DNA from 3 places in the Streptomyces sp. NPDC054794 genome. Region 1 is predicted to be linked to each of the others. Evidence: riboswitches for the same ligand, from Rfam matches in the RefSeq annotation. Region 1 holds a riboswitch; each other region holds the start of a gene.
The links. Region 1 has a riboswitch for cyclic di-AMP ahead of ACWGKT_RS32075 (M23 family metallopeptidase). Riboswitches for the same ligand answer to the same signal wherever they lie in the genome.
Positions count from the first base shown of each region.

Region 1 (10,258 bases):
CACGGGGAGCCTTCACGGAGGCGGTGCGCCGGCTGTTGCCCGCGGTGCGCGAGGAGGACCTGGTGCCGGCCGCCTCCGGTGTGCGGGCGCAGGCGGTGCTGCGGGACGGGACGCTCGTCGACGACTTCCTGATCCGGGAGGGGGCACGGGCCGTGCACGTGCTGAACGCGCCGTCGCCGGCGGCCACGGCTTCGCTGCCGATCGGCAGGGAGGTGGCCCGCAGAGCGCTGGCGGTCCTGTCGTCGGTGTGAGGCGTGCGACGGAAGAGGACCGCTCCGCGTCGGTGTCCGGCGCGCCCCACCCCGTAAAATCGACTCATTGTGGCTGACTCGCTGAACACCCCCGACACCCCCCGGCACGTCCCCGGCATCTCCGTCCGGCGCACCCGGGCCAAGGGCGAGCCGCGCTTTCCCGACGGCCCCAAGGCCGATCCGGCCGGCTCGCACTTCGAGCGACGGATCCGGAGCTTCCAGCCGCGGCGCAGCCGGGTGACGGCCGGGCAGGCGGACGCCCTGCAGCGGTTGTGGCCCAAGTGGGGGCTGGACATCGACGGTCAGCAGGTGATCGATCTCGGCGACCTGTTCGGCAACGACGGTCCCGTCGTGCTGGAGATCGGCTTCGGGATGGGCGAGGCGACCGCCGCGATGGCCGCCGGGGACCTCGGCACCAACATCCTCGCCGTCGACGTGCACACCCCGGGGCAGGGGAACCTGCTCAACCTCGCCGATCACCACGGGCTGTCCAATGTCCGCGTGGGCAACGGGGACGCGATCATCCTGCTGCGGGAGATGCTGCGCCCCGACTCGCTCGACGGGCTGCGCGTCTACTTCCCCGACCCGTGGCCCAAGAAGCGGCACCACAAGCGGCGGCTCATCCAGCCGGAGTTCCTCAGCCTGGCCGCCACCCGACTCAAGCCGGGTGCGATCGTGCACTGCGCGACCGACTGGGAGCCGTACGCCGAGCAGATGCTGGAAGTGCTGACGGCGCACCCGGACTTCGAGAACACCTGTCCCGAAGGCGGTTTCGCGCCCCGTCCCGGCTTCCGGCCGCTGACCCGTTTCGAGGGTCAGGGACTGGACAAAGGACATGTGGTGAATGATCTGCTCTTTCGTCGCGTACAGCACCGGGAGCAGCAGTAACCGGAGTCCTCGTTAGGGTCGATGCCGTGGCCACCTTCCCGCCGTACCCGACGCCGACCGCAGGCTCCTTCGAGAGTCCGCTCCGACACCCGCGCTGGTGGCAGCGCAAAGGGGTGCGGTACACGGCGATCATCACGCTGCTCGCGGTCTCCGGGCTCGTCATCCTCGCGCTCGTGCGCGAACAGACCGGCACCGAGGGGTTCCTGGTCGGGATCGGGCTCGCCGTGCTGCCCGTGCCGCTGCTCGTGGCCGCCTTCCGCTGGCTGGACCAGGTGGAGCCGGGACCCTGGCGGAACCTGCTGTTCGCGTTCGCCTGGGGCGCCTGCGCGGCGGCGCTGATAGCCATCGTGGCCAACAGCTTCGCCACCAAGTGGATAGCCACGGCCACCGCGGATCCGAGCAGCGCCGACACCCTGGGCGCCACCGTCATAGCGCCCATCGTCGAGGAGTCGGCCAAGGCGGCTGCCGTGCTCCTGGTGTTCCTGTTCCGCAGGCGGGACTTCACCGGGATCGTCGACGGCGTGGTGATAGCCGGGGTGACCGCCACCGGGTTCGCCTTCACCGAGAACATCCTCTATCTCGGCACGGCCTTCGGGGCCGACCAGCTCAACGGCGGCCGCGGCATCGCCTCCGTCACCGCCGCCACCTTCTTCGTGCGCGTGATCATGTCGCCGTTCGCGCACCCCCTCTTCACCGTCATGACCGGCCTCGGCTTCGGCATCGCCGCGCTCTCCGCCGACCGGCAGCGTGCGCGGCGCGTCCTGGTGCCGCTGGGCGGGCTGCTGCTCGCGATGAGCATGCACGCGCTCTGGAACGGCTCCTCGACCTTCGGCCCGTACGGCTTCTTCGCCGTGTACGGGGCGTTCATGGTGCCCGCGTTCGGGGTGCTGACCTGGCTGGCGATCTGGACGCGGCAGCGGGAGCTGCGGACCGTGCGGGAGGAGTTGCCGGCGTATGTGCTCGCCGGCTGGCTGGGGCTCTCCGAGCCGTTCGTGCTCGGTTCGATGCGGACGCGGCGGATGGCCCGGGAGTACGCCGGGCACCACCTCGGCAAGCCGGGGGCGCGGGCCGTGGCGCAGTACGAGGCCTACGCGACGTCGCTGGCCTTCCTGCGGCACCGGGGGCGCCGCGGGCGGGCGGGGGCCGACTACGTCGTACGGGAGCGGGAGTTGCTGACCGAGCTGTGGAACCGGCGGCAGATCGCGCGACCGGCCATGGAGTACGCGGCGCGGACGGCCGCGCCGCCGCGGCCGGTGTACGGGGTGCCGGTGCCGTACGGGTACGGCCACACGTACGGCCGACCGGCTGCGCCCTATCCCGCGTACAACCCGTATCGGACCTGACCGCCGGCCGCCGTCAGGCCGGAGCCGCAGTCGGGCAAAAGCACCGTCAGGCCGAGGCCTCCGTCAGGCGGTCCCCAGGAGCCGAGCTTGTGCAGGGACGTCATGTCGTGGATCAACGAGCGATCCGGGCCGGCCGATTCCGCGAGACGAGGGATCCGACCGCAAAGATCCCGCAAACACCGACCGGCAGTCCTGACGTCGGGGGGTTGTCGTCAGGACCGCCGGGGACCGGAGGGGGAAAGACCGGAGGGGGAAGGAGCCGGGGACCCGTCAGCGACCCGGGGGAAGGGTCAGGGGGTGAGGCCCTTGCCGCGCAGCCACGTCATCGGGTCGATGCCGGTGGCCTGGCCGCCGGGGTGGACCTCCAGGTGGAGGTGCGGTCCGGTGACGTTGCCGGTGGCGCCGACGCGGCCGATGACGTCGCCGGTGCTGACCTTCTGGCCGGCGGAGACGTTGATCGAGGACTGGTGGCAGAACCACAGCTCGGTGCCGTCGTCGAGGGTGAGGATCGTCCGGTAGCCGTAGGAGCCGGCCCAGCCCGCCTCGGTGATCGTGCCGCTGTGGATGGCCTTGATCAGCGTGCCCGTGGGGGCGGCGAAGTCGAGGCCGGTGTGGTAGCCGGAGGACCACATGGCGCCGGCCTGACCGAAGGTCGAGGTGATCGTGTACGAGGAGGTCGGCAGCGTGTACTGCTTGGCCAGCGCGGCCAGCCGCTCGGCCTCGGCCTTCCGCTTGGCCTCGGCCTCCGCCTTCTCCTTGGCGGCAGCGGCCTTGGCGGCGGCGGCCTGCTCGGCCTTGGCGGCCGCGGCGGCGGCCTGCTTGTCGGCGGCGGCCACGGCGGCGGCAGCGGCCTTGGTGTCGACCTGGCCCTGCTGCCTCTCGGCCTGGGCCATGATCCGGTTGCGCAGCGCCTCACCGGCGTCGTGCGTGCCCTGGGCGGTGTCGGCGGAGGTCACGCCGACGCTGCTGAGCGCGGTCGCGGAGCCCTGGGGCGCCGGGGTGGAGGAGCCGTCCTCGCCGAGCAGGGAGCCGACGGAGGGGAGGTCGGGCATGGAGATGGACACCGGCGGCTTGCCGGTGTTGGCGCTGGCCATGCCGCCCGCGCCGACGGCGGCTATGACGCCGACGCCCAGAACCGTGGAGCTGCGGGCGAGTCCGCCGCCGCGCTGCTTGGAGACCCGGTGCCGGCCGCGTACCGGGGGGAGGGACTCCTCGGTGGGGTTCCACTCCTCCCAGGGGCCCTCGTCGGTGCGGTAGCTGTCGTAGCCGAAGGTCTCGGTGCGCTGGCTCGGCACGAAGGGGGCTGTGGGGGCAGGCCGGTTGGACGCCACTCGGGCGTACTCCTTTCCTTCCTCCGCCTACCGGGTTAGCTGACGGGTTCGGAGCAGGAAGGTCTCCTACGCGCGTATACCGGCCGTGGTTACACGGCGGCATTGGCGCGATTCACCCCAAGGTGGTGGTTCCCCGGTTCCCTCGCGGGATTCGGCGCGTGCGCACGGAGCCGACTCTTGTGACGGCTGGGACGACCGCGCTGCGTTATCGAACGTTAATAGACCCAGTGGCCAGATTCCAAGCTCTTCTTCTTGATCGTTAACGAATTTCAGGCGGGACTTAACCCTCCATGAGCGGTGAAAATCGGGCGACTTGACCGCACCCCCGTACGCACCCGGAAGGCCGGCCTCATCTGACGGTGCGTCAGTCGTTATGCGGAGGGCTTCCGTCCGATCACTGTTCGTGACAACGGGCCGGTAGGCGCCCGGGAGGGGACACCCGGGCCGGAAGCACTCAGGGCCGGAATCCATGAACTGGATTCCGGCCCTGAGCCTTCAGTAGCGGGGACAGGATTTGAACCTGCGACCTCTGGGTTATGAGCCCAGCGAGCTACCGAGCTGCTCCACCCCGCGTCGGTGACACCAGCATACGCCATGCGCGGGACGCCCAGCACCAGGGTTTATTCACCGGTCAGTAGATGACGGTTCGGCTCCTTGGCACGGGCCTCGAATTCCGGCAGTACGACGACGTCGACGCCCTCGGCCGCGAGCAGCCCGCTCCCGTCGGCGCCCGCCACGAAGGTGTCCGGCTCCCGCCAGGCCGTGACCACCCGCCGCACCCCGGCGCGCAGGATCAGCCGGGCGCAGGGCGCGGGCCGCGAGGCGCGCCGCGCACAGGGCTCCAGGCTGCTGTAGACGGTGGCGGCGGGCAGCCTCGGGTCGGCGGGATCGATCTTCGCCAGCGCCGCCTCCTCGGCGTGCACGACGGGATCGTCGCCCTCGCGCGAGTACCCGCGCGCCAGCTCCGTCCCGTCGGCGGCCACCACGACCGCGCCCACGCTGAACGCCGTCCCCGAGGGCGGGCACAGCGCCGCCAGCTCGCACGCGATCCGCATCCAGTGCCGGTCGGCCGCGGTGACCGACAGCCCGGTTCCGGGGGCGGTCGGCTCGTAGCGCATCAGGACGACGTCCTCGATCCGGCGCGTCTCCACGAGCCGCAGCCGGCCGCCCTGGTAGCTCCCGGGTCCGAACAGCCGGGGTGCCCGCGGATCCCCGACGAACAACGGCGCGAGGACCAGCTGGAGTTCGTCGGCGAGGCCCTGCTGGAGCAACTGGGTGTGGACGGTGCCGCCGCCCTCGACCATCAGGCGCCGGACGCCGCGCTCCTCGTACAGGTGCGTGAGCAGGGCCGGCCAGTCCAGGTCGGGGCCCAGCGGGACGACGTCGGCCGCGAGACCGAGCCCCCGGGCCCGCTCCGCGCCCTTCTCGGTCGTGTAGAGGACCTTGTCGCCGCCGGTGTGCCAGAACTTCGCGTCCGGGTCCAGGTCGCCGGAGCCGCTGACCGTGACCTTGAGGGGGTACTCCGGCCGTCCGGCCGCGACGCGGGCGGCCCGCCGCTCGGGCGAGTACACCAGCAGGCGCGGGTTGTCCGCGCGGATCGTGCCGGCGCCGATCAGGATGGCGTCGACCGAGGCCCGCACCTCGTCGACGCGGTCGAAGTCGGCCGGTCCGGACAGGAGGAGCCGCTCGGGGCCGGTGTCGTCCAGATGGCCGTCGAGGGAGACGGCGGCGGACAGCAGGACGTACGGGTACGGCATCGGCGCGCTCTCCCTGGTGAAGGTCGGTGAGAAACATGGGCTTGGTTCAAGTTTGAAACAAACTTACACTGGCGGTATGACGACCCGCTGGCTCACCCCCGAGGAGCAGCGCGCCTGGCGCGCGTACATCGCCGCGACGCACCTCCTGGAGGACGCGATCGACCGGCAGCTCCAGCAGGACGCCGGCATGCCCCACCTGTATTACTCCATCCTGGCCAACCTCTCCGAGAGCCCGGAGCGCCGGCTGCGGATGACCGAGCTCGCGGAGCGGTCGAAGATCACCCGCAGCCGGCTGACGTACGCGGTGGCACGCCTGGAGAAGGACGGGCTGGTGCGGCGGGAGGGCTGCCCCTCGGACAAGCGGGGCAGCGTCGCCGCCCTGACCGACGAGGGGATGGCCGTACTGGAGCGCACGGCGCCCGGGCATGTCGACACGGTCCGCGCCCTCCTGTTCGACCGGCTCACCCCGCGACAGGTGGAGCAGCTGGAGGAGATCTTCACGGGGGTCGCGCAAGGGCTCCAGGGCGAGGATCCGGGCGGACCGGCCGGCGATGTGCCGTGGCTGCGGCGCTCGGCACCGTCGTCGCCCTGTTCATGAGTCCCACCACAAAGCTGTTGCTTCAACTTTAAAGCATGGGGTAGGGTCCACAACCGAGGATCTGCTTCAAATCTGAAACAGGCCCCGAAGCAGGTGTCCCTGAAGCAGCACAAGGTCACGGAACCCGGAGAACCCGCATGTCCGACTTCCCCGCCGCCACGCCGCGCGCCCGTGTCCGGGTACCGCTGCGCTTCCAGGACGGCTACGCCGTCGACGCCGAACTCGTCACCTTCCACGGCCTGACGGACGGCCAGGAGCACCTGGCCGTCGTCCTCGGCGACCCCGGCCCGGTCCCGCTGGTCCGCCTGCACTCCGAGTGCCTGACCGGAGACGTCTTCGGCTCCGCCCGCTGCGACTGCGGCCCGCAGCTGCGCGAGGCCGTCGAGCGCATCGCCGACCGCGGCGGCGTTCTGCTGTACCTGCGACAGGAGGGACGCGGCATCGGCCTCTACAACAAGCTCGACGCGTACGCCCTCCAGGACCAGGGTCTCGACACGTACGAGGCCAACGCCGCCCTCGGCCTGCCGGAGGACGCCCGCGACTACACGGCCGCCGCCCAGATGCTGCGCGCCCTGGGCATCGGCGAGCTCGACCTGCTCTCCAACAACCCCGACAAGGCCGAGCAACTGCGCGACCTGGGCATCGAGGTCCGCGACCGCGTCCCGACGGGCGTGTTCACCACCGCCCACAACGTCCGCTACCTGCGCGCGAAGGTGCTGCAGACCCAGCACACGCTGCCGCTGGCGGAGCTCAGCGCGGGCTGACGCCGAAGGCGTTGCCCGGAATCGACGTCGCGGTGCGCGCCGGCGGTCCTGACGTCTCGAAACCGGCGGCTTCCCGGTGTCTCGATGAGACGGCGCCCGAGCCGACCGAAGCCGACCCGAGCGCCGCGTGGCAGGTCAGAGGGGGTGAACCCTCCCCCGCAGCCGTAGGCCCTGTGGGACTCGAACCCACAACCAATGGATTAAAAGTCCACTGCTCTGCCAATTGAGCTAAGGGCCCAGGCGATGTTGCCTCCCCGAGCATAGCCGGACGCGGCCGCGTCTCCGATCGGGTATCGGGGACGCGGCCGCGTCGGGGGTGGCGAAGTGGCCGGAACGGCGCAGGAACCGTCAGGGATCGGCCGGTTCGGGGCTGACTAGAAGAGGCCCTTGTAGCTCTGCCAGCCCGTCCCGATCTTCACCCGTGCCGCGAACGAGCCCCTACCGGTGCCGGTCTGGCGGTACAGGTTGCCCGCGGTGTCCCGCGCGACCAGGTCGTTCTTGCCGTCACCGGTGATGTCCCCGACGCCGACGACCGCGTTGTACGACGCGCCCCAGCCGGAGAAGACCTTCACGCGCCCCTTCAGCCGGCCCGCCCCGGTGCCGTCGTAGCGCCACAGCGTGCCCGACCTGTCCAGCGCCAGGACGTCGCCGAAGCCGTCGCCGTTCAGGTCGCCGGCGCCGACGATCCGCTTGTACGCCGACCACGCCCGGATCTTGACGCCCGCCTTCAGCTTCCCGGCGCCGTCGTTGGCGAACAGATAGACGTCACCGGTCGAAGCCTTGCGCGCCAGCAGGTCGGTACGGCCGTCACCGGTCAGGTCGCCGGGGGCGGTGAGCACGTTGTACGCGTTCCAGCCGGTGCCGAGGGAGGTGTGGCTGTTCGAGGGGGTGTATTCCCAGCCGCACCGGCCCGCGTAGCGCCGCAACTCGCCGTTCGGCATGCGGACCAGCATTTCGGCGCACCGGTCCTTGTCCATGTCGCCGAAGGGGACGGCCACCGTACCGGCGGGCCAGCCGGAGCCGGAGTACGTGGAGCCGAAGGTGCCGTCGCCCTTGGTGTAGTGCAGGCTCAGAGCGCCCGAGGAGTTGAGCGTGACCAACTCGCCGTTGCTGGAGTACCCCTGGTCGTGGAACCCCTGACGGCCGCCGTTGTAGGCCAGTTTGCCGCCCGTGGTGTACGTGCCCCCACCGTCGTCGGCCGTGGCTTGCAGGCTCCAGGTCTTGGGGCCGTTGTAGGGGAAGGCGCCGGAGTCCGTCTTCAGGTCCCAGTTCACCTCGACGTGCGCGCCGCTGCCGGTGAGGGTGCGCTCGGTGTGCCCCAGCGCGTCCTTCACGGTGAAGGTCCAGTGCGCCGGCTTGTTCAACTGCCAGATGCTGTCCCAGTAGTTGACCCCGTTGTTACCCTTCACGTCCACCGAGTCCCCGGCCACGTCCGACTCGATCTTCGCCAGGGACTGCGTGGGCACCCCGCTCTGCACGATCCGGATCGACTTGTCCTCGCCGACGTACGCGATGTCGCCGCCGAGCTTGTCCACCGTCCAGGTCAGCCGCCGCTGGTCGGCGGTCCTCCCGGCCGGCAGGTCGGCGATCGCGCGCGGGGCGGCGGCCGTACCGGAGTGGTAGTCGCTCAGCATCAGCTTGCCGGCTGTCCGGTCGTGCCGGACGAGGTAGCCGTCACCGACGAGGGCGGGGCCGGAGGGCAGCGTGATCTTCTTCTTCGCCGAACGGTCGTACACGCCCGCGGCGCCCGTCGGGCCGCAGTTCCAGTAGATCCAGCGGCCGATGACCTGCAGCTCCTTGACCGTGCAGGGAGCGCCGGTGGAGACGGTCGCGACCGTCTTCTTCGACTCCAGGTCGTACGCGGTCACGACCCCGTTGCCCGAGCCCGGCGTCCACAGCGCCGCACCCCACACGGAGGCGGCCGTGATGCGCCGGGTCAGCCGCACGTCCTCGGTGCGGTAGGGGTGGACCGCGTCGACGTACTGCTTGCCGGTCGAGGACGCCTGGTAGACGTAGTAGCGGCCGGTGGCGTCGACGAAGCGGCCGCCGGTGACCGTCGGCTCGTCCGTGCCGCTCAGCGAGTCCTGGGTCAGGTGGACCTGTGCCACCTGCTTGCCGCTGCCGTCGTCCATGAAGTAGCCGGTGTACGTGTTGCCGAAGGAGCGCAGCGGCACGCAGCCCTGCGAGCCGGCGTCGCACGGCACCCGCTGGACGTGGCTGCCGACCGCGAACACGTCGGCGTAACCACGCGTCGTCTTGGCCAGCACCGTGGAGCCGTCGGCGGAGATCTGCCGACCGATCACCCACTGGTAGCCGCTCGGGGTGTTCTCCACGCTGGTCAGAAAGCCGCCCGCGTAGTCGATGCCCCACACGCCGTCGGTCGTGATCGGCGTGGGGGTGGTGTCCGCGGCCGCCGGGCCCGCGGTGGTCAGCGAGCCGGCGCCCAGTGCGGCCAGGCTCGCGAGAGTCAGGGCGATCCGGCCACGCCGGACCACAAAAGAGCGTGCGCGTACACGCCGAGTCAAAGGGTCCCTCCCCAGGGAAGCAAGAACGGCATGACGGCGGCGATTCCCCCTCGCCCGCTCTGTCCATGCCAAGCAAGTGGATCGTAGCAACCACGTCAGCGGCATCGGTAGGCAAAAAGTGCGCGACGGAAACAACGCAAGGGCCCGCACGAACGAAGTCGTACGGGCCCTTGTCGGTCAGGTCACTCGGCGCGCGCCGGTGGTCTCGGCGTCAGCCGGTGCTCCCGGCGTCAGCCGTTGCGCTTCCAGCGCGGCTTGTCGTCGCGGCGGCCGAAGGAGCCGGTGCCGCCCCGGTGGTCGTCACGACGGCCGAAGGGGCGGTCGTGGCCGGCGGAGCGGAAGCCCGGGCGGTCGTCGCGACGGTCCCGGTTGAACGGGCGGTCGCTGCCACGGTGGCCGCCACGCTCGTCCCGGCGGAAGCCCCCGCGGTCGTCACGGCGCTCGAAGGAACGGCCACCACGGTCGTCACGACGCTCGAACCCACGGTCGCGGCCGAACCCGCCACGCTCACGGTTGTCGCGGTTGTCGCGGTCACGGTTGAAGCCACCGCGGTCGTCACGACGCTCGAAGGAACGGCCACCACGGTCGTCACGACGCTCGCGGCGCTCGTACGACGACGTGGACGCCGGACGCTCCTCGCGGGCGCCACGGTCGAAGTCCCGCGCGGCCGGCTGCTCCGGGACGGAGACCTCGACCGCCGCCTGGACCTCGGCCTCGGCCTGCTCCTGCGCCTGGGCCACCGCCGCCTCCGGGTCCTCGCCCCGCTCGCGGGCGACCCGGGCGACCAGCCGGTCGGCCTCC
Region 1 is NZ_JBSHAQ010000037.1:18,309-28,566, forward strand. Features, by position in the region: gene lhgO (L-2-hydroxyglutarate oxidase) at 1-251, shown strand, start outside; gene trmB (tRNA (guanosine(46)-N7)-methyltransferase TrmB) at 321-1,139, shown strand; gene ACWGKT_RS32070 (PrsW family intramembrane metalloprotease) at 1,166-2,482, shown strand; gene ACWGKT_RS32075 (M23 family metallopeptidase) at 2,773-3,813, opposite strand; cyclic di-AMP (ydaO/yuaA leader) riboswitch at 3,823-3,980, opposite strand; tRNA gene ACWGKT_RS32080 (tRNA-Met) at 4,313-4,386, opposite strand; gene ACWGKT_RS32085 (dihydrofolate reductase family protein) at 4,434-5,570, opposite strand; gene ACWGKT_RS32090 (MarR family winged helix-turn-helix transcriptional regulator) at 5,647-6,168, shown strand; gene ACWGKT_RS32095 (GTP cyclohydrolase II) at 6,306-6,932, shown strand; tRNA gene ACWGKT_RS32100 (tRNA-Lys) at 7,098-7,170, opposite strand; gene ACWGKT_RS32105 (FG-GAP repeat domain-containing protein) at 7,307-9,457, opposite strand; gene ACWGKT_RS32110 (DEAD/DEAH box helicase) at 9,688-10,258, opposite strand, start outside.

Region 2 (10,258 bases), on a different contig from region 1:
TCCGGCCGTGGCCCGCCTCAGGCGGGGCGGATCACTCGCTGGATCGCCGACTCCCCGGCGCCGTAGATCGACTCCTCGCTGATGGACGATCCGGGGCCCGGCGCGTGGATCATCATGCCGTTGCCGGTGTACAGGCCGACGTGGTTGTGGGTGTCGAAGAAGAAGACGAGGTCACCGACCTCGATGGTGGCGAGCGTGACCGGGGTCCCCGCACTCGCCTGCTCGGCGGCGCCGCGCGGCAGCACGACACCGGCGGCCCTCCAGGCGCCCTGGGTGAGGCTGGAGCAGTCGTAGGAGTCCGGCCCGGTCGCGCCCCAGACACAGGGCTTGCCGATCTGCGCCCGGGCGAAGACGAGCGCCTTCATGGCCTTCCCCGCGTACGCCGACGGGACGGGGGAGACCGCGGCGAAGCCGCCGGTGTCGGTCAGGGGAGCGGCTGCCGCGTAGGAGCCGGTGTCGGTCGGCGGGGCGGGGGTCGCGAACATCCCGGTGTCGGTCGGCGGGGCGGGGGTCGCGAATGCCCCGGAGTCGATCGGCAGGACGGGGGCCGTGAACGTCCCGGTGTCGGTCATGGGGGCGACTGCCGTGTAGGAGCCGGTGTCCGTCAGCGGGGCGGGGGCCGTGAACGCCCCGGCATCGGTCAGGTACGCGGGCGCCGCGTACGCCCCCGTGTCGGTCAGGGCGCCACCTGCGGTGAAGGAGCCCATATCGGTGAGGGGGTTGGCCGCCGGGAAGGCCCCCGTGTCGGTGAGCGGGTTCATGCCTGTCGTCATGCCCGTCCACGCCCCCGTGTCGGTGAGCGCGCCGCCGGTCGCGTAGGAGCCGGCGTCCAGGACCGAACCGGTACCGAAAGAGGCGTCCGCGGTGGCGGGCGGGAAGCTCGGCTGCGTCGGCAGGGAACCGGTGTCGAACGTCCCCGTCATGGTGAGGGCGTCCCGCGCCGTCCACGTGTCCTGGGCGGGCGGCGCCTCGATCGCCGCGACCGGTGCACTGCGCTGTACGGCGGCCCGGCCGAGGAGGTCACGGGCCGCGGCGAGCTTGCGCTGGTTCCGCTCCTTGGAAGTGGCCGGCGAGGGCCGACGCGACTCGGCGGCGGGCGCGGACCGTGAATCTCCGGCGGCCGGCTCCAGCTCCCGCCGCGGCTCGGGCACGGCGGGCAGCGCGGCGACGGGCCGGGCGGTCAGCTCGGCGCGCGGGCGGCCGGTCAGTTCGGCGACGGGGCCGCCGGTCAGCTCGGGCAGTTGACGGCCGCCGCCTGAGGCGGTCAGCTCCGGCAGCGCGAGCTCGGTGCCGGGCAGCCCGTCGCCCAGCGGTGCGGCGGGGCGGCGCTCGGCCGGACGCTGCGGCATCCGGTCGGTCGGCAGGACGGCGGGAACGGTCGGACCCAGCTTGGCGCGGACCCCGTCGAACCACTGTCGGGAGATCGCTTCGAGCGCAGGCTCCGAACCCCCGCCCGACCGCTTGCGCAGCGGCACGCCGCGGCCGCGTGATCCCCCCGACATGGCACGGGTGGCGTTGTAGTTCCCCGTGGCGTTCTCGGCCTGGTCGTAGAGGGTGTTGATCCGCTGTCGAACCTCGTCGCGGCTCTCCGGCGCCATGGGAGACGTACTCCTTCCGTACTCCGCCTACCGAGTTAGCTGTCGGGTTCGGGCGGTCGATTCCGGAAGGCGTGCCCTACGGCCCAGGCCCTGTGGGGCGTTGGGCCGATTCACCCCAATGTCGGTTGGGTCCCCGGCTCCGGTCGTCCCACGGGACACCGGACTCGGCGGAGGCCACGCGGCCCGGCGTGGTTCGCCGGGAGAAGCCGTGCGGCCTGGCGTCAACCTAACCAACTTGTGTCCCTCGTGTGAAGGTTGAAGTGCGGAATGTCCGATACGTAATTGTGATGTTCGCTCGGAGGTTCGGTGCCCGAGCGTCACTCACCGGGACAATTCCCCCTGTTGGGCAGAGGGGCTCCGGCCGGCGGGGCCGTGTGGTTCAGAGTCGTACGACGACGAGCGCGGCGTCGTCCCGCGCGCCCTCCGGGGACAGCAGATCGCGCAGGACGCTGTCGGCGAGGATCTCCGGGTCGGACTTCCGGTGGTGGCCGAGGGAGTCGGCGAGTCGGGCCAGCCCCACGTCGATGTCCTCCCGGCGCCGCTCGATCAGGCCGTCCGTGTACAGGGCGAGGGTGGCGCCGTCGTCGAACTCGATCCGCGCCTCGGACCGCGGCCGGGGATCGGGGTGGGCGTCGAGCGGCGGATCGGTCGCCCGGTCGAGGAACTCCACCCGGCCACTCGCGTGCACCAGGACGGGCGGCGGGTGGCCGGCGCTGCTGTACCGGACGGTGCGGGCGTCGAAGTCGATGAACGTCGTGACCGCCGTGGCCGATTCGGCGCCGTCGACCACATGGGCGTAGCGGCCCAGCACGTCCAGGGCCTCGGCGGGGCCGGCGGCCACCCGGGAGGCGGCGGTGAGCGCGCTGCGCAACTGCCCCATGACGCACGCCGCTTCGAGCCCGTGCCCGACCACGTCGCCGACCGACACCCCGACACGGTTGCCGCCGACGAGGTCGACCAGGTCGTACCAGTCCCCGCAGACGTTCAGCGCGCCCACCGCCGGCCGATACCGCACCGCGGCCCGATGGTCCGCCACCTGCGGGCGCGCCGGCAGCATCGCCTCCTGGAGGGCGAACGCCACCTCCCGCTCGCGGGCATGGGCCTTGCGCAGCCGGTCGTTGAGCTCCTGCAGTTCCCGCGCACGCCGGTACAGCTCCGCCTCCAGGACCCGGGCCCGGTCGCTGTCGGTGCCGCCGCGCGCTCGGATCAGTTCGGTGACCTCCTCCACCCGGTGCACCAGGAGGACGACCTTCCCGTCCGGGCCGAGCACCGGCTCGTTGACCGGGCTCCAGTAGCGCTCCTCCCAGTGTCCGGGACGGTCCGGCAACTCGACGTCGTACCGCTGCAGGGCCATGGTGTCCCGCTCCCCGGTGGTCAGCACGCGCAGCAGCGAGGCCTTCAGAGTGCGCATACCGCTCGCGCCGCCGTCGTTCGGATTGTCGGGGAAGACCTCGAACAGATGCCGGCCCAGCATGTCCTCGCGCTTGCGCCCGGACACGCGCAGGAACTCCTCGTTGACGTCCGCGTACACCAGGTCGGGCGTCAGCAGCGCCACCATTCCGGGCAGGGCCTGGAACACCGCCCCATAGTCGATCTCCGCGTCATCCGCCATGACCTGCCGCCTCACGAGCACCGGTACCCGCACAGTTTCCCACGAGATGGGGTGCGCGGCGGGGGAGTGTGCACCGGTTGCCCGCCCAGTTCGGGAGGCGTCAACTGGAAAGGAGGACTACCAAGGAGGCCGACTCATGGTGGGCACGGACAGCGGTCCTCTCCGCGTCCCCGACAACGGCGACGTCGGCAGGGCCGGGTCCTCCTGGTATCAGCGCCTCAATGCCCAGGTGGCCCACCTGCAGGGTCAGCTGAACAAATTCGTGAAAATCCGTCGGGCGGACCCGGGCGGAATGAATTCCTGGGATGTCGAGGTCGCGCACAAAATACACCTCCATCTCAAGGCGGCCCGGGATGCTCTCAAGACCCCCGGATGGCGGGGCTGGTGCAGCAGGATGCGGGGCGCGTCCGCCGACCGCGCCCTGGCCAATGTGCACGAGGCCGAGGTCGCTCTCCTGCGCATAGCCCCGGACGCGGAAATCTACACCAAGGGGCTGTACGCGCTGTCGCAGGCCAGGATTCACCTGCCGAGGGACGACGCCTGCACCAGGCGCTTGAAAGACGCCCTGACCCACACGAAATCCACCGAGGCCGACGCGGGTCTCCGGGAATTGGCCGCCCTCACCCTGCACGCCGCTTATCAGGCGGAAGAGGCGGAGCGGGCGAGGCTGCGCAGTTTCACCCAGATCGTGGTCGTGGCCGCCGGAGCTCTCGCGGTGATTGCGGTCGGTCTCGGAGTGTGGGCGGGTTTCGATCCGGAGGTTTCTCAACGATTCTGTTTGGCGCCGGACGAGAAATCCCCGAATTCCGCCCTGATCTGCCCGCTCGGGAGTCCGAATAAATGGGGGAATGGTTTCTTTCTCGAATTCATCGGAATGTGCGGGGCGGCCGTCGCGGGCGCCGTCTCGCTGCGGGACGTGCGGGGGACCGCGGGGCCCTACCACGTCGCGACCGGGCAGATGATCCTCCGGCTCCCGGTCGGCGCCGTGGCCGCGGCGGTCGGCATCCTGCTCATGAGCGGTGCGTTCTTCCCCGGCCTGAGCAGTCTGGACACGTCCACGCAGATCGTCGCCTGGGGGTTCGCCTTCGGCATCCTGCAGGAATCCGTCACCCGTGCCGTCGACCGGCAGGGGCGGTCCCTGCTGGACAACATCAAGGGACCGGGCAGCCGGCCGACGGGCCCGGACCCGCCCGAGGCGCCCCCGGCGGGGTGAGCACCCGCCCGGGGCGACCCCTCGGGGTGAGCCGCGGCGGCACACGGAGAACCGGTGTGGTGCCTCCGTTTCCTGTGAGGTTGGCATGAATCCGCGAGGCGCTTGAACACTCCCGTGTCCGGCTCCGTAAGAGACGGGGGATTTCCATGCCGAGCCGGCCACGAGACCAGGGGTACTTCCGTGGGACGCAACAGCCGCAGACGCCCGACGGGCGCACGACGAGTGACCTTCGCAGCGGTCGCACTGATGCTGGGCGGAGGGGGGCTGATCGCGGCGAACGTCTATGCCTCCGCCACCGAGGGCGGCTGGGACCAGCAGTCCGCTCCGAACGGGAACGACCGGGTCCTGGCCGCCGGAGCCGCCACGATCTACTGCCCGGACGTCGGCAGCCAGTTGACGACGGTGCCGGACGATGCGAGGGAGGAGGTCGACCGCGAACTCGCCCTCCTCGACCAGCAGATCGCGGCCGCCTACCAGCAACTGCAGCAGGCGGCACAGTCCCAGCAGCAGGACCCGGGCTTCGCCGACGGCTCGATCATGAACCCGCTGAAGGAGAAGCGCGCCGCGACGATCGAGCGCATCGGGGTCGCCATCGACCGGGTGGGGGACCGCCCGGACGGGCTGGAGGCCCTCGCGGACTGTACGTTGCGGCCCTCGGGCAACCAGAGCCAGGGCGACGCCGGCCAGCCCCAGGGCGACGGCCAGTCGGGCGCCGCCACCGCACAGCCGACAGGTGACGGACAGCCCACCGGCAACGGACAGCCCACCGACAACGGTCAGTCCGGTGGCGGCGGCCAGGGCAACGGCGGCCAGTCCGGCAACGGCCCCGTGGCCGCGGACTACGCGGACATCACCAGCGTCCAGCCGAACGTGCAGAACCCGCCGCAGCAGCAGGACGCCTCCCGCGGCACCTTCAGCTCCTCCTGCGGCGTCAACAAGGGCGGCCTGTTCAACTCGGACAACGTGATCGTCGCCCCCGGCGTCACCAACGGTGCCCACCACTTCCACGACTACGTCGGCAACCAGGCCAACAACGCCTTCGCCAGCGACGACGACCTGGCGAACGGTGACACCAGCTGCGCGGACCAGGGGGACAAGTCCTCGTACTACTGGCCCGTACTGCGGCTGCAGAACGGCACCCGCGAGCGGGACGCCGACGCCCCGGGCGGCGGCACCGAGGGCAACGCCGGTCAGATCGTCACGCCCAAGCAGGTCACGCTGACCTTCCAGGGCAGCCCGCGCGGCAAGGTCACGGCCATGCCGCGGCTGCTGCGCATCATCACCGGCGACGCCAAGGCGTTCGTCAACGGTCCCGGCAACGCCAACGCGTCGTGGAGCTGCACCGGTTTCGAGGACCGGCAGCTGAAGGACAAGTACCCGCTGTGCCCGTCCGGCAGTGACGTCGTGCGCACCTTCCGGTTCCAGAGCTGCTGGGACGGCCGGAACATCGACAGCGCCAACCACCGCACCCATGTGGCGTTCGCCGACGGCAACGGCAACTGCCCGAACGGCTTCGAGGCCATCCCGCAGCTGGTGCAGCGCATCGTCTACGACGTCGACGCGCCGAGCCTCCAGGACGGCGGCCGGACGTCTGCGCTGTTCGCCGTGGACTCCTTCCCCGAGCAGCTGCACAAGCCGGTCACCGACCACGGCGACTTCATCAACGTCTTCGACGAAGACCTCATGAACAAGATGGTCGACTGCATCAACTCCGGCCGCACCTGCGGCTCCGGCGCCGCACCGGACCCCAGCGAGGAGCCGAGTCAGGAGCCGAGCAAGCCCGGCGAGGAGCCCAGCCAGGAGCCGAGTGACCCGCCCGCGTCGGCCCCGGAGACCTCGCCCACCGGCGACGACGGGTCCGCTCCGGGCGACAACGCGACCGAGCAGCCCACCGAGCCCCCGGCCGACACCCCGGCCACGGAGCCGGAGAACCCCGCCCCCACCCTCGCCCCCGCCACCTCGGAAGCCCCGCGGGTCTACGCGTCGACCTCGGCCGCCGGGACGAAGGGCGGTTCGGGCAAGGGGACCAAGGAGGACAAGGGCGACGGCAACCAGTCGGCCGGGTCCGGCCAGGACGGCGCGGGCAGCGTGCCGCCGGCCGACCAGGCCGGCGCGAACGCCCCCTCCGCCGCCGCGGAGACCGAACCGCAGGCGGTCCAGGGCGGACTCGCGGAGACCGGGGCACACCTGTGGCCCGCCGCGATCGGGGCAGTGCTGGTGACAGCGGGCTTCGTACTGCTCCGCCGCATGGGACGCCGCTCCGTGTGACGGACGCGGGCCCGCGCAAGCCTTGAGGCCGCGGTCAGGAGGGCGGCGACCAGCCGTCGCCCTTCATGACCGCGGCCTCACCGCTGATACGGACGACGACCGTCCACCGATGTGACGAGCCGGGGCTCACGCCATGCGCAAGGTGCGCTTGGCGAGTTCGTACGCGGGGAGCATCGCCTCGTGCTCCGCCGTGTCCATCCCGCCGAGGTGCAGGACGACCGGGCCGTCCGGGGTGGAGACGGCGAGGGCGCGCTCCTTCTTCTTCTCGTCCAGGAGCTTGCTCGTGTAGACGTACTCCACCTCGACGCCAACGAGGCCGCCCGCCTTGACCGTGCGGTAGTGCTCGTCGCTCGTGTTGTCCTCGGCCGCCACGAACGCCCGCAGCACGGAACGCGCGTCGGCGTTGCCCGGGGACCCGGTCCACACCCGCAGGAAGCCGATGTTCCCGGCCGGCTTGGCGTCGATCTCGCAGGCCGCGGTGACCGGGCCCTGGTGGAGGATGGCGTCGGCGATGTCGGAGGCCAGGTCGTCGTCGGACCCGCTCGCGCCCTTCGAGGCCGGCGTGCTGTCGACCGCCTTGGGCTTCCAGCCCTTGGCCACGTCGAAGGTGACCGGAAGCTCGCAGGCCGAACCGGCGGCACCGATCGCGCCGCCGCTCGGGGCGGTGGCCGCACGCGCCTTCCCGGAGGCGTCCGCCGTCCGCGAGGCCTTCGCGTCCCCGTCCGGCGCCGCCGTGCATCCGGCCAGCACCCCGGCCAGCACCAGCACGGGAGCCAGTGCGCCCCGCACGGTCCGCAGCCCGAACACCATTGCGATCTCCCCCCATCGGTCCAGGTGGGACACTGTATCCGAGGCCTGCGACACCGCCGTTCGAGTTTCCGGGCGGCCGAAGCCGGAGGCCGTCCCGCGCCCCGGGCACGGCCGCCGTTTGCGGCGGGACGCGGCGCCACGGCAGGGTGCGGGTGTGGCTACCTTGCTGATCGTTCATCACACGCCCTCCCCCAACTGCCAGGCGATGCTGGAGGCCGTGGTGTCGGGCGCGACGACACCGGAGATCGAGGGCGTCAAGGTCGTACGGCGCGCGGCCCTCGCCGCGACCGCCTCCGACGTGCTCGGCGCCGACGGCTACCTGCTGGGCACCCCGGCCAACCTCGGCTACATGTCCGGTGCCCTCAAGCACTTCTTCGACCAGGTCTACTACCCCTGCCTGGACGAGACCGGGGGCCGGCCGTTCGGCTACTACGTGCACGGCGGCAACGACGTCACGGGCGCGGTGCGGGGGATCGAGTCCATCACCACGGGCCTCGGCTGGCGCCGCACCACCGACGCGGTGACCGTGACCGGCGAGCCCGGCAAGGCCGACATCCAGGCCTGCTGGGAACTGGGCGCCACGGTCGCCGCCGGGCTGATGGCCTGAGCAGGCCTACGCCCACCGCATGCCGAGGTCGGACAACTGCCGTTTCCGCTCGGAGGTGAGCGAGGAGGCGCGCACCCGCTGGTTGCTGATCCAGGCGCCCAGCTTGATCTGCCGCCGCTCCCGGTCCGCGCCCGCGCCGACGACGACGCTCTCCACATGCTTGCGCGGCACGCTCAGGTGGCCCTCACGCTCGTAGAACTGCGCGGCGGCGGCGAGAGCGACCGCCCACTTGTCGGCATGCGACACGCGCGGCCGGGGGAGCTCGGCCTCGGCGGCGGGCTCGATCCCCAGGACGTGCTCGCACAGCCACTGCTGGCCGACGGCCAGCCCGTCCCAGCCGAGGCGCTGCGCGCGGACCCACCGCCCGAGATCCTCCCCTTGCCTCACGGTGTCGCCCGGCTCGGTGGGCAGGGCTCCGCCGTCCTCCAGATGGAGCCGGGTGAGGTGGAACCGGCGCTGCCACTCCACCGGCCAGGCCGGACACCAGGCGGGGTCGATCTCGTCCAGCAACTCGCGGCGCTCCTCGGACAGCGCGCCCGCCGCTTCCTCCGCCATGGCGTCATCGGCGCTCCCGGCGGCCCGACGGGCGGCGGCGCGCTGGTTCTTCAGCCAGATGCCGAGCCGGAAGCCCTGGTGGGTGGCGTCGTGCGGGGCCAGCAGGTGCCCGTGTTCGGCCGCCCACGCGCGGGCGGCGGCGAGCCCCTCCTCCCAGGAGAGGTCGAAGTGGGACCAGACCATGCCGAGTTCGTCCAACTGGCGGGCGCGGTCGTCGTCGAGGGAGCCGCGCGTGCGCAAGCGGCGGGCGTCGGCGATCCACTGCCCGAGCGGGAACCCGGCGAGCGCGCCCGGCCACCCCTCGCCCTCCGCCTCCTCGCCGCCCGGCACCCGGAACGTGAACGGCACCCGCAGGTCGCCGTGCACCCGGGTGTAGAGGGCGGCCGCCTCGACCCCGCGCCGCCAGTGGGCACGCTCGGGGTTGATCACGCGCAGCTCGATGAACGCGGCCAGCAGCGCCGGGTCGCGCGGTGTGGAGAACCTCAGCAGCGCTTGCGCGGGGGCGCTCACCCCCGGCAGTTCGCCCCCGTGCTCCTCGCCCCGCTCGCCCAGGACGCGGCCCTTGGGGGAGCGGCTGGGCGCCTGCGGCTCGGCCAGGCGCTCCACGATCCGCGCGTCATGGGCGCGCAGCGCCTCAAGCAGCCGGGCGAGTCCGGCGTACGCCCGGCTGGTCAGCATCGTGTCGGGCGTCTCGCCCGGCCCGAGCAGCACCGGCACCACCAGCGACGCCGTCTTGCCCTCCCCGGGCCGGATGCGCAGGGCCCGCCCCACGGCCTGGACCAGGTCGGGCATGGAGCCCCGTACATCGGCGAAGTACACCGAGTCGCAGTGCTTGGTGTCGACGCCTTCCCCGAGGACCTTGACCGAACTCAGGAACGCCTGCTCCGCCGGGCCGCCGTGGTGGGCGAACGCGTGCAGGACGCGGCGCCGGTGCGCCGGCGCGTGGTCGCCGCACAGCCAGTCCGCCCAGACCGCCTCCGGGTAGCGCCCCGGGTCGGCGGCGTGCAGCTGTGCCGCGACCGCCGGGAGCCCGGCCGCGAAGGCCTCGGCCTCCCGCACGAGGTGGTGGAAGACCAGCGTGCGCCGCAGCCCCTCCGCGCCCGCCGCCTTGACCAGCGCCGTCTGCAACGCGGCCAGCCGCGCCCCGCGCACCTCGTCGGTACGGCCTTCCATGCCGAGCAACTGGGCGGCCTGGAGCTGGGTGTCCGTGACGTCGACGCACACGACCTGGTACGGCGCGCAGATCCCCCGGTCGATCGCCTCCGACAGCGTCAGGGTGTGACAGCGGGTCCCGAACGGGCCGTCCGGATCGTCGTCCATGGAGGCGACCAGCTCGCCGGGCGCCCCCGGCTCCTGCCGCTGGTCCTCCTCCGGCTGCCACAGCCGGGGCGTGGCCGTCATGTACAGCCGCCGCAGCGAGGGAATCCTGGCGTTGTCGTGGACGACCGCCCACGGTTTGCCGATCCGCCCCGAGGTCCGGTGCGCCTCGTCGACCACGATCAGGTCCCAGCCCGGCAGTCCGGCCGCGTGCGCGCGCTCCAGGGTGCCGAGCCCCAGGGAGGCGTACGTGGCGAGGACGGTCACCTTGTCGAAGG
Region 2 is NZ_JBSHAQ010000001.1:444,782-455,039, forward strand. Features, by position in the region: gene ACWGKT_RS01945 (NlpC/P60 family protein) at 18-1,598, opposite strand; cyclic di-AMP (ydaO/yuaA leader) riboswitch at 1,607-1,778, opposite strand; gene ACWGKT_RS01950 (PP2C family protein-serine/threonine phosphatase) at 1,978-3,210, opposite strand; gene ACWGKT_RS01955 (hypothetical protein) at 3,347-4,423, shown strand; gene ACWGKT_RS01960 (DUF1996 domain-containing protein) at 4,670-6,691, shown strand; gene ACWGKT_RS01965 (lipoprotein) at 6,818-7,501, opposite strand; gene ACWGKT_RS01970 (flavodoxin family protein) at 7,656-8,108, shown strand; gene ACWGKT_RS01975 (Helicase associated domain protein) at 8,115-10,258, opposite strand, start outside.
Region 2: it holds a riboswitch for cyclic di-AMP, as region 1 does, so the genes downstream of both, ACWGKT_RS01945 (NlpC/P60 family protein) here and ACWGKT_RS32075 (M23 family metallopeptidase) in region 1, are expected to answer to the same signal.

Region 3 (10,258 bases), on a different contig from region 1:
GAGCGTTGAGCGATCACCGCGGGGCGCATGCCCCTTGCCGGACCGCGGGACGTGCGGCGCTCCTCGCGGGGCGCCGCCGCCACGTCGTGAACCGTCCGGCGGCGGCGCTCAGGCCACCGCGGAGATCCGCATCTTGATGTCGTCCGGGGACAGTTCGCCCTTGGCCGTCACATGGTCCCCCGAGGACTCGCCGCGCAGCCGCCTCCCGATCCACGGGACGAGGTACTCGCGGGCCCAGTGGACGTCGTCGCGACGGTCGTCCAGGGTGCCGCGCGGCGGGAGCGGCGGCCAGGGCTGGTCCGGGTCGGCCGGAACCTTCAGGCCGAGGACCTGACCGGCGCGCAGGGCCACGCGGGTGTGGCCCTCGGGCGACAGGTGCAGCCGGTCGCCGTCCCACGCGCGACGGTCCTGAACGGTCTTCAGGGACCACAGGTCGAGCACGGGGCAGTCGTACCGGTCGGCGATGGCCCGGACGTGCCCGTTGTACGTGGCGATCTTGCCGCGCAGGTGCCTGAGGACGGGTACGCCCCGGGTGTCGAAGCCGGTGGTCACCATGACCGTCCCGGCGACGGCGGTCAGTTGCGAGACCGCGCGCTCGAAGCGCTCGGCCACCTCGTCCGGGTCGGTGCCGGGCCGGATGATGTCGTTGCCGCCCGCGCAGAAGGACACCAGGTCCGGCGCGAGTTCGACGGCCTGCGCGACCTGGTCCGCCACGATCTGGTCGAGCAGCTTCCCGCGCACCGCGAGATTGGTGTATTTGAAGTCGCCCTCCGGGCGTCGGTCCGCGAGCAGAACCGCGAACCTGTCCGCCCAGCCGACGAATGCCCCGTCGGGGCCGGGGTCGCCGACGCCCTCGGTGAAGCTGTCCCCCACCGCCACGTACGACCCGATCACTGATCTGTTGTCACTCTTCGAATCGTCTGCCACATCGGCCCATGATTCCCCTTCGGATGTGACCTACGCGATCGTAGGAAGGGGTTGACGAACGGTGAGATAAGACACCCTTAAAGAGTTTGCCAATGGGGGAATAGGTGGTCCCGCAGGCCTGTTGAAGCCCCGAAACACCTTGAAGTCCTGGCCCGGGAGACACCGAAGGCCGGACCCGGGGGGATCGAGGTCCGGCCTTCGGCTGCGTAGGCGCGCCGCGTGTCAGGCGACGGCGACGCCGTGCGCGCGAAGGTAGCTGACGGGGTCCACGTCCGAGCCGTAGTTCGGCGTGGTGCGGATTTCGAAGTGCAGGTGCGGGCCGGTCACGTTGCCGGTCGCGCCGGACAGCCCCACCTGCTGGCCCGGGGCCACGGCCTGGCCCGCCGTGACGGAGAGCTGGGACAGGTGGGCGTACTGGGCGTAGTAGCCGTCGGCGAGCCGGATCACGACCTGGTTGCCGTAGGCGCCGCCCCAGCCCGCGGAGACGACCGTGCCCGTGCCCACGGCCTTGACCGGGGTGCCGGTCGGGACGACGAAGTCGACGCCGGTGTGGTAGCCGCTGGACCACATGCTGCCCGCGACGTGGTAGGAGGTGCCGATGGTGGCGCCCTGGACCGGCAGGGTGAAGCCGGTGGAGACCGTGGTCACGGTGTTCGCCGCGGTGTCGGCCGACGTGCCGGCGGCCGGGGCGCTCTGCCCGGACGCGTCCGACACGGCCGACGGCTCGGCGGCCGGGGCCGAGGGAGCGGCGGGAGCGTAGGAGGGCGCCTGCGCACGGGACGGCTGGGTGAAGGCCGCGGCCTTCTTGCCGAGGAGGAGCTTCAGGCCGGGGTGGATGAGCGAGGGGTTGCCGCCGACGGCCTGGTGGTTGTCCCGGTAGAGCCGGTGCCAGCCGCCGCGCACCTGGTGTTCGTCGGCGATCTTCGCGAGGCAGTCGCCGGACTTCACGGTGTACGTACGCGTTCCCGCATGCGCTTTCGCGGCCTTCTTCGCGACGGTCGGAACCGACTGGACGGCCTTTTCCGCGACGGACTGGGCGGCCGACTGCGCGGTGGTCGCGTGGGCGCCGGTGGCACCCAGGAGCGGCAGCGCCAGCGCGGCGCCACCGGTACCGGCGACGGCTATCGACCGGCTGAACCGCGGGGTCTTGGGGCGGCGGTGCTTACCCTTCGCGGGCATGGCGCATTCCTCTCCGACGCCTGCGAGGTGAGCTGTCGGGTTCGGGCTGGAGCTGCCCGGCCGCGTGAGGCGCGGCTTCACCCCTAGGCGTCCCGGAGACCGGAACAGGCCGTCGTGCCTGGTGGGTCCCCCGCTCCTGCCGTGCACGGGTGAGTGTGTGCGGGGCTCCGGGCGGCGGCAGGATTCGGCGTTCCGACCGGATTGGTGGCGAACGTAAGCGAGCAAGATGCGAACGGACAAGCAGAAGGTTCCTTGTGTCCGGCTTTAGCTTGATCCGTTACGGGAATTCCCGGTCACCCTCCGTGCATTTCCGCCCGGTTCGCCCCGTCAAATCCCTGGAAAAGCCCGCGAATTACGTGAGCATGACGCGCGACGGACGGTCACCGTATGACGCTCCTCACGCACCGCCCTGCAGGCCCCTTCATTCCAGAGCGAGTTGGAATGAAGAGGTCGATTGGGACATAAGCCTCAAATACGACGGAGGCGGAAGACGGCCGCGTCGAAATCGCCCCGCAGGCCGGTGCGCAGACCGTGGTGCAGCAGGATCGCCCCGCGGTGCATTTCACCCGTTTCGCGGCATTCGTACGACGCCGTCGGGTCGAGGCCGCGCAGCCGCAGCGCCGGGACCGGCTCACCGTAGGACTGGGCCTGGAGGCAGGCGAGTACGACCGCCTCGTCCCCGAGCACGTACTGCACCGCGCTCAGCCCGCCCTCCGGGGGCCGCAGCCGGTACAGCTCGCCGCGCTGCACGACCGGACGGATCTCCTTGTAGAGCTCCACCCATTCCCCGGCCTCGGTGAGCTCCTCCTCACTCCACTCCGCGAGGTCGCCGCCCACTCCGAGGACTCCGGCCATGGAGCTCACGAACCGGAAGCGCAGGGAGCTGAACCGGCCGTTGAGCTGGGTGTTCGGGCTGTCGGTGACCCAGGCGGCCATGACCCGCGCGGGGTGGATCTGAGTGAAGCCGTGCTGGATGACGAGCCGGTCGAGCGGGTCGGTGTTGTCGGAGGTCCACACCTGGTCGGTGCGGCTCATGACACCGAGGTCGATCCGGCCGCCGCCGCCCGAGCAGGACTCGAAGGCGACGCCCGGGTGGGCCGCCCGCAGCCGGTCCAACAGGGCGTAGAACGCGCGCACATGATCGACCCACAGCCGCTGCGGATAGGGTTCGCCGGGCCAGCCGGCGTCGGTGAAGCAGCGGTTGAAGTCCCACTTCACATAGCCGATGGGGGCGCTGGACAGGAGCGCGTCGAGCTGCTCCCAGAGGTACTCCTGGACGTCCTCGCGGGCCAGGTTGAGTACCAGCTGGTTGCGGAGTTCTGTCCGCTTTCGTCCCGATTGGTACTGCACCCAGTCCGGGTGCGCGCGGTACAGGTCGCTGTCCGGGTTGATCATCTCGGGCTCGACCCAGATGCCGAACTGCATCCCGAGGGCGTGCACGGAGTCGGCGAGCGGCTTGAGGCCGTTCGGGAAGCGGTCCGGGTTGGGCGTCCAGTCGCCGAGCCCCGCGCGGTCGCTGGTGCGGGCGCCGAACCAGCCGTCGTCGACCACGAACAGCTCGACGCCGATCGCCGCCGCGCGCCGCGCCAGCGCCGACTGCTGGTCCTCGGAGATGTCGAAGTTCGTGGCCTCCCAGGAGTTGAACAGCACCGGCCGGTCCCGGTCGGCGTCCGGGATGATGTGCGCCCGCTGGTAGGCGTGCCAGGTGCGGCTCGCGCCGCCGAAGCCGCCGTCGCTCCACAGGCCGGCGAAGACCGGGCTGGTGTACGACTCCCCCGCCTCCAGCATCAGCAGGCCGGACTCGTCGTAGCCGGCGCCGCCGGTGATCTGCACGCGCGCGTCCGGGAGTTGGGCGACGGCGATACGCCAGGAGCCGGACCAGCCCAGCGCGCAGCCGTAGACCTCGCCGCGCTCCTCGGTGGCGTCGGTGTCGAGCGCGACCCAGGGCAGGTGCTGGTGGCCGGTGTGTCCGCGGCGGCTGCCGATGACCTTCTCGCCGTGGGTGAGCGGGGCGCTGGTGAGCCGGGACTCGGCGGCCCAGCGCCCGTGCAGCTGGGACAACCGCCAGCCCTCCCGGTCGGGCAGGGTCCAGGTGGCCGCGTCGGCGCGGAGCAGCTCCACGCGCGCGGGTCCCTCGTTGTCCAGGGTCACCCAGCGCTCCACCACGTCGCCGCGCATCCGGTAGTGCAGCGTGATGGCCAGCCCGGCGTCCCGGAAGCGCAGCCGCAGCTCGTCGCCCTCGACCTCGTGGCCCGCGAAGGTCCACTCGGTGCCGCGCCGCTCCTCGGTGCGCACGGACAGGGCGGGCCTGACGAAGCGGGGGCCGCCCTCGACCGGGTACTCCTCGCGTCCGTCGAGGGGGGTCTCGAATGGCCAGTAGCCCGGCAGCGGGCGCACGGCCAGGGCCTCGGCGTCGGCCAGGGCGATGCCCGGGCCCCAGTGGAGGTGGAGCAGCTCGTCCGCCTCCGTGAGATGGAGCGCGTAACTGCTGCTCGGCCCAGAGAGGAGCCAGGTCCGTTCGTTCTCGGCGATGTCCACCATCACGCCCTCACAAGTGCCAACAGATTCGCTCAAGCACGAACATCATCGAGGGCGAAGTGCCTCGGGGGCAACGCCTGTGGACAACTCAGTGCCCGAGGAAACCGATGTCGTATCGTCGACAGCGTGCCCCGTCGGCGAATCGCGCCGCCGGGGACCGTGTGAGAGGAGCCCCCGTGACGCAGCAGGTCCCGTCGACCGAGCCCCAGCTGGCCGGTGTGCGCAACTTCCGTGACGTGGGCGGGCTGCCGACCGTGGACGGGCGCCGGGTGCGCGCCGGGGTGCTGTTCCGCAGCGGCCATCTCGCGCACGCGACCGATCAGGACGCGGCGTTCCTCGCCGCCCTCGGCCTGCACACGATCTTCGACTTCCGCAACGCGGCCGACCAGCGGCTGGAAGGCCCGGACGTGTCGCTGCCGGGCGTGCGCAATGTGAACCTGCCGCTGAGCGACCCGGCGGACGGCGCCGAGTTCTGGAAGATGGTCCGTGAGGGCGACCTCGACCAGCTGCGCGAGATCCTCGACGACGGCAAGGCGGCGGCCCGGATGGTCGCCTCGTACCGGATGATCGTCAAGGAGCGCACCGCCGAGCACTCGCGGGTGCTGCACGCGATCGCCGAGGACAGCGTGCCCGCGCTGATGCACTGCGCGGCGGGCAAGGACCGCGCGGGCATCTCCATAGCCGTGACACTCCTCGCCGTGGGCGTGGAGCGCGAGGCGATCGTCACGGACTACCTGGAGTCCAACGCCAAGCACCGGCGCTACAAGGTCCGGCGCAACGGCAGCCCGGAGACCGCGTACACGCCCGAGGTGATGGAGCTGCTCAGCCCGCTCTTCGACGCGCGCGCCGAGTATCTGCAGGCGGCGTTCGACAGTATCGAGGAGACCTGGAGCGGCACGGGGGCCTACCTCACGCAGGGTCTGGGGCTCGCCCCGGAGACCCTGGAGCGGCTGCGCGAGCGCCTGCTCGACTGAGACCGCCGGGTGCCGGGCGGCCTCGCCGCCCGGTGGTCAGCCCGGTCAGCCCTTGGCGCCGACCGCGAACAGCAGATAGAGGAACGCCGCGAAGACGTGCCCGACGGCGATGTAGATGATGAGACGGACCCACAGGGCGCGTGGGAACTTGTCCTCGAAGTTGCTCATGGCAGTTCTCCGGTCAGGGGGCCCAGGCACAGTGTGGCCGTGGGACTCTGCAGCAGGGTGTGGACGAACAGCAGCTCCACGCCGTCGTGTTCCTCGGCGGCGAGGCGGTGCGGGGTGAGCGAGTCGAAGTGCGCGCTGTCGCCGGGCGCGAGCAGGTGCGTGGTGTCGCCGAGGCGCAGCCTGAGCCGTCCGGTGAGGACGTGGAGCCACTCCTCGCCGGGGTGCACGCGCACGATGTCACCCTGGGTGCCGTACGGCACCCGGACGCGTAGCGCCTGCATGGCCCGCCCGGAGGCGCCGGCCTGGAAGTACGTCCAGCCACCCGCCCGGGTCGGTTCCATGTCGGCGGCGCGCACCACGGCGTCCCGGTCGGCGACCGTCTCGCCCAGCAATTCGGAGACCGTCGTACCGTAGATACGGGCGAGCGCGAGCAGCATCGGCAGCGAGGGCTGGCGCTGCCCGGTCTCCAGCCGGGACAGATGGGCCGGCGAGAGACCGGCGGACCGGGCCGCGGCCTCCAGGGTCAGGCCGGTGCGCCGACGCAGGGCGCGCAGCTGGGGAGCGACGGCGGGAAGGTCGCCGCCGGACACCGGCTCGGATTCGTTCATGTCTCCATTGAGCCGAATTTTTGCCTCTGCGGCAAATTTCTTGCCTCAGAGGCAAAAGCCCGGAGAGTCACTCCGACACGGTCACGCTGAGGGTCACTCCGCATCCGTCATGCGCTGGTACGCCTCGTACCGCACGTCGGGGTCCGGATGCCCACGCAGCAGGCGCAGCACCGCCCGCCACTCCTGCGGCCAGCCGAGGGCATTGCCGGCCCCGCCCACCAGGCCGGCCGCCAGCAGACCGGTGACGGTGCCGCCGTCGCGGGCCAGCGGGTCGGCGGCCGCCAGCAGGGCCCCGCCGCGCCGGGCCAGATCACCGCGGACCCGGTCGGTCCGCAGCGCTCCCGCGGCCTGCCGCGCGACGTTCACTCCGGCGCCCTCCAGGGCCGCCGCCAGCTCCCGCAGACGTGCCAGGACGGCGTCCGGCTCCACGGCCAGGTCGACCAGCCTGACCAGCAGGAAGGCGCGCTCGGCCGCCAGCAGCGGTTCCCGCGCCAGCAGCCCGGCGATCCCCCGGAGCAGGTCGGGCCGGTGGGGCCGGTCGGAGTAACCCGATGGCACCAGGGTGCGCAGCCGCTGCAGCGCCGGCTGGTCCCGGTCCGCCAGCGCGTCGCCGCCTCCCTCGGGCGTGTGCATCGCGGCCAGCAGCTCGCTCACGGCGCCGTGCAGCACGCTGCCGGGCGCCCCACCGCCGAGGGGCTGCGGCAGATCGGAGGCGGCCAGGTCGCGCAGTACCCACGCCGCGTACTGCCAGTGCCTGCGGCCGCCGAGGTCGCAGACCGTTCGCGAGAGCCGGCCGGCCAGTTCGGGGGCGTAGGGGGTCCAGGCGCCGATGTTCCGCAGGACGCCGTAGGAGGCATAGCCGCCGTACGAGTCCAGGCAGGCGTCGTACGCCGTGCCGACCAGGGCGCCGTACGCGGCGCGGTGCGCGGCGGCCAGGTCCCAGGGGCTGACCTCCACCAGAGCCTGGAGCACGGCCGGGGCCTCGTCGTGTGCGGCCTCCGCGAGGAGGTCCCAGGTCTCCGGCACGCCCAGCAGCGGCGGCAGGGAGCGGACGACGGCCGCCCGCACATCGGGGTGGCTGTCGGGGGCCCGGAAGGCACCCACCAGCAGGGCGACCGCTTGACGCCGGGGCAGGAAACGGGTCGCGAGCCGCACCGCCTCCTTGCGGGCGGTCACCTTCGCGGCCCGCTCGCCGGTCAGCAACGCGCCCAGCGCCCGGGCGAGTTCCGCGGGAGCGGCGAAATGCGCGACGCGGCCCGCCGCGTACACGGCGACCCGCGCCCGGTCGCCCGCGGCCTGTTCCAGGAGGACCGGCAGGGCGTCCTGGGGGCGGTCGGTCCACGCCAGCGCGGCGAACGCCGCCTCCGCGACCACCACGTCATCGTCGTCCTTGTACCGCATCGCCAGGGCGTGCCCCAGCTCCGGGACCGGTGCGGCCGCCCGGATCGCGGCGGCCCGGTCGTCCGACGGGAGGGACCCGTCGGCGGCCGTCCGCCCGGCGAGGTGTGCGGCGGCCCTCTGCTGCCGGGGCAGCCAGCGGTCGGAGGCGGCGAGGTCCGGCAGCGGACGCCGGGCCCCCTGGACCAGGAAGCGACCGTACGGCGGTTCGTCCGCAAGCAGGGCGTCCAGCAGATCCGTGCGCCGCCGGGCCAGGACCTCCCGGACGGGAGGAAGGACGACCGCCGACGGTTCGAGCGCGACGATCCTGGCGACCCGCTCGGCGCGGGTGGCCGGCGCGGCCAGCCACAGCTTCGCCGCCGCCTCGAACGTCGTGTCGTCGCCCCGCTCCACGGCCAGCGCCAGCAGGTCCTGCAGCTCGGGCATCCGCCGGGCACGCGGGCCCAGCGCCTCGGTCAGGCCCACCACCAGCCGGAAGTCGGAGCGGTCCGCGGCGGATCGCAGCCAGGGGCGCAGTGCCTCGAACACCTCGTGCTCCTGGCCACGCCGCAGGACCCGGTGCAGCGGGCCCAGGTCCGGCACGCCGAACCGTCCCACCAGCCGCTCCAGGGTGCCGAGCGCCCAGGCCCGCAGGGCCGGGTCGGCGGCCGTGGCGTGCTCGGCCAGCACGCGCCCGGCGAGCGTGCGCACCGCCGCCAGGGTGCCGGCCGAACAGTCCCGCGCCTGCAGGGCGTCGACGGCGATCCGGTCGAGCGACGGCGCGTGGTCGGGGCCGAACAACCGCGGACGCACCGCCGCGAGCGCGGCGAGCGCCTGAGCGCGCACGGGGTCCCGCTCGTTGCGCAGGCGCATCAGCTCGTCCAGCATCCCGGTGATCGCCTCGCGGCCGCCGTCGCGGGCCGCGCACCGCACCAGCATGGCCCAGGCGGCCTCCCGGTCATCGGGGTCCGGCCGATGCGCCGCGGCGAGCAGCGCGGACCGCGCCTCGGCGTAGGGACCGTGGGCGAGGGTGTGCAGGTCCTCCCAGAAATCGTCCGGGTCGTCGAACTCGGCCGCCGCCCGCCGCACTTCCGCCCAGCGGCGCTCGCGAGGCAGCAGTTCGAGCTCGGAGCGGGACGGCTCCCTGTCCGTCCAGCCGCCGGTGACCGTGTCGAGGAACGCCGCGCGCCGGCCGGGGGCCATGGCCTTCAGCAGCGCGGTCAAGTGGGCGCGGTGCTCCCAATGGCGGCCCAGCTCCGGGAGCGACCGCGGATCGGCCCGCACCAGTCGGCGCAGCACACCGGGCGGGGGCAGCGGCTCGTGGCGGTTCTCGCGGCGTTCGGGCGAGGTGATCCAGCGGATCACGCGCTCGACGTCGGCGGTGATCAGGGGGCCGAGTCCGCAGTACAGCACGGGCGGCAGTCTGGGCGGTCCGTACTGTTCGAGCAGTGCCAGCACCCGCTCGGGGCGCCGTGGGGCGAGCGCCGCCACGGTCGTGGCGTTCAGCCGCCACCACTCCTCCTGCCGCCAGGCGTCGGGGCGTTCGGCGAGGGCGCGCTCGCAGTGGTCCACAACGGCGTCGGGATGGCGCTGTGCCAGCGTCGTCCAGGCCTCGATGGCGTGCGCGAGCCGGGGCAGTTCCCGTGCGACGAACGCGGTGGAACAGGCGGGCAGCAGCCGGGCCGCCTCGGCGTCACCCCACTGCTCGCCCAGCCGCGCCACCAGCCGCTCGGCGAGCGCGCTGCGGCCGCCGTGGGCGAGCACACGGGCCAGCCGGTGCCGCAGTACGGCCGGCGCGTCCTCGTACGCCGCCTCCACCGCCTCGTCCGGTACGGGCAGCGTCCGGGCGGCGCGCAGGGCGTACCCGGCGACGACCGCGTCGGGGTCGGCCAGCCGCTCGGCGAGGAATCCGGCGTCCCGTCCGGCGAGGGCGGCCAGCGCCGCGAGCCGCCGCTCGTAGGGACCCCGCGCGTCGAGGCCGGCGAGGAGCGGAGCGAGCCGTCCCTCGTCCGCCAGCCGGTGGGCCGTCCGCGCGGTGAGCGTGAGACGGGCCGGGAAAGGCAGTGGTTCGAGTGCGGACAGCAGCTCTTCCGCGGTGGTTGGCATCGGGCGATTGTGCCCCGGGTGATCCTTTCGGGCGAACCGTTTTTCCGAACGACCGGGATCCTGACCGGGGCCCGCGGCGGGCCCCGGCTCACGAGCCGGCTAGCGGTTGGCCACCGCCTGCTTGATCAGGGTCCTGCCGAAGTCCCACATCAGGCCGCCGCCGCTGTGGGCGTCGTCCATCACGGACGTGAAGGCGTCGACGAACCGGTCCACGTCGGCCTCGTCGACGACCAGCGGCGGGATCAGCTTGATCACCTCCAGGTGGTCGCCGGAGACCTGGGTGAGGATCCGGTGCCGCTCCAGCAGCGGTACGACCACCATCTGGGCGAACAGGCCCTTGCGGGCGGCCTGGAGCATGGTCCAGCGGCTGCGCAGCTTCAG
Region 3 is NZ_JBSHAQ010000012.1:86,198-96,455, reverse strand. Features, by position in the region: gene ACWGKT_RS15210 (TetR family transcriptional regulator C-terminal domain-containing protein) at 1-9, shown strand, start outside; gene ACWGKT_RS15205 (SGNH/GDSL hydrolase family protein) at 109-894, opposite strand; gene ACWGKT_RS15200 (M23 family metallopeptidase) at 1,150-2,106, opposite strand; cyclic di-AMP (ydaO/yuaA leader) riboswitch at 2,111-2,268, opposite strand; gene ACWGKT_RS15195 (alpha-galactosidase) at 2,575-4,647, opposite strand; gene ACWGKT_RS15190 (tyrosine-protein phosphatase) at 4,821-5,618, shown strand; gene ACWGKT_RS15185 (DUF6126 family protein) at 5,664-5,786, opposite strand; gene ACWGKT_RS15180 (helix-turn-helix domain-containing protein) at 5,783-6,394, opposite strand; gene ACWGKT_RS15175 (hypothetical protein) at 6,488-9,877, opposite strand; gene ACWGKT_RS15170 (aspartate aminotransferase family protein) at 9,977-10,258, opposite strand, start outside.
Region 3: it holds a riboswitch for cyclic di-AMP, as region 1 does, so the genes downstream of both, ACWGKT_RS15200 (M23 family metallopeptidase) here and ACWGKT_RS32075 (M23 family metallopeptidase) in region 1, are expected to answer to the same signal.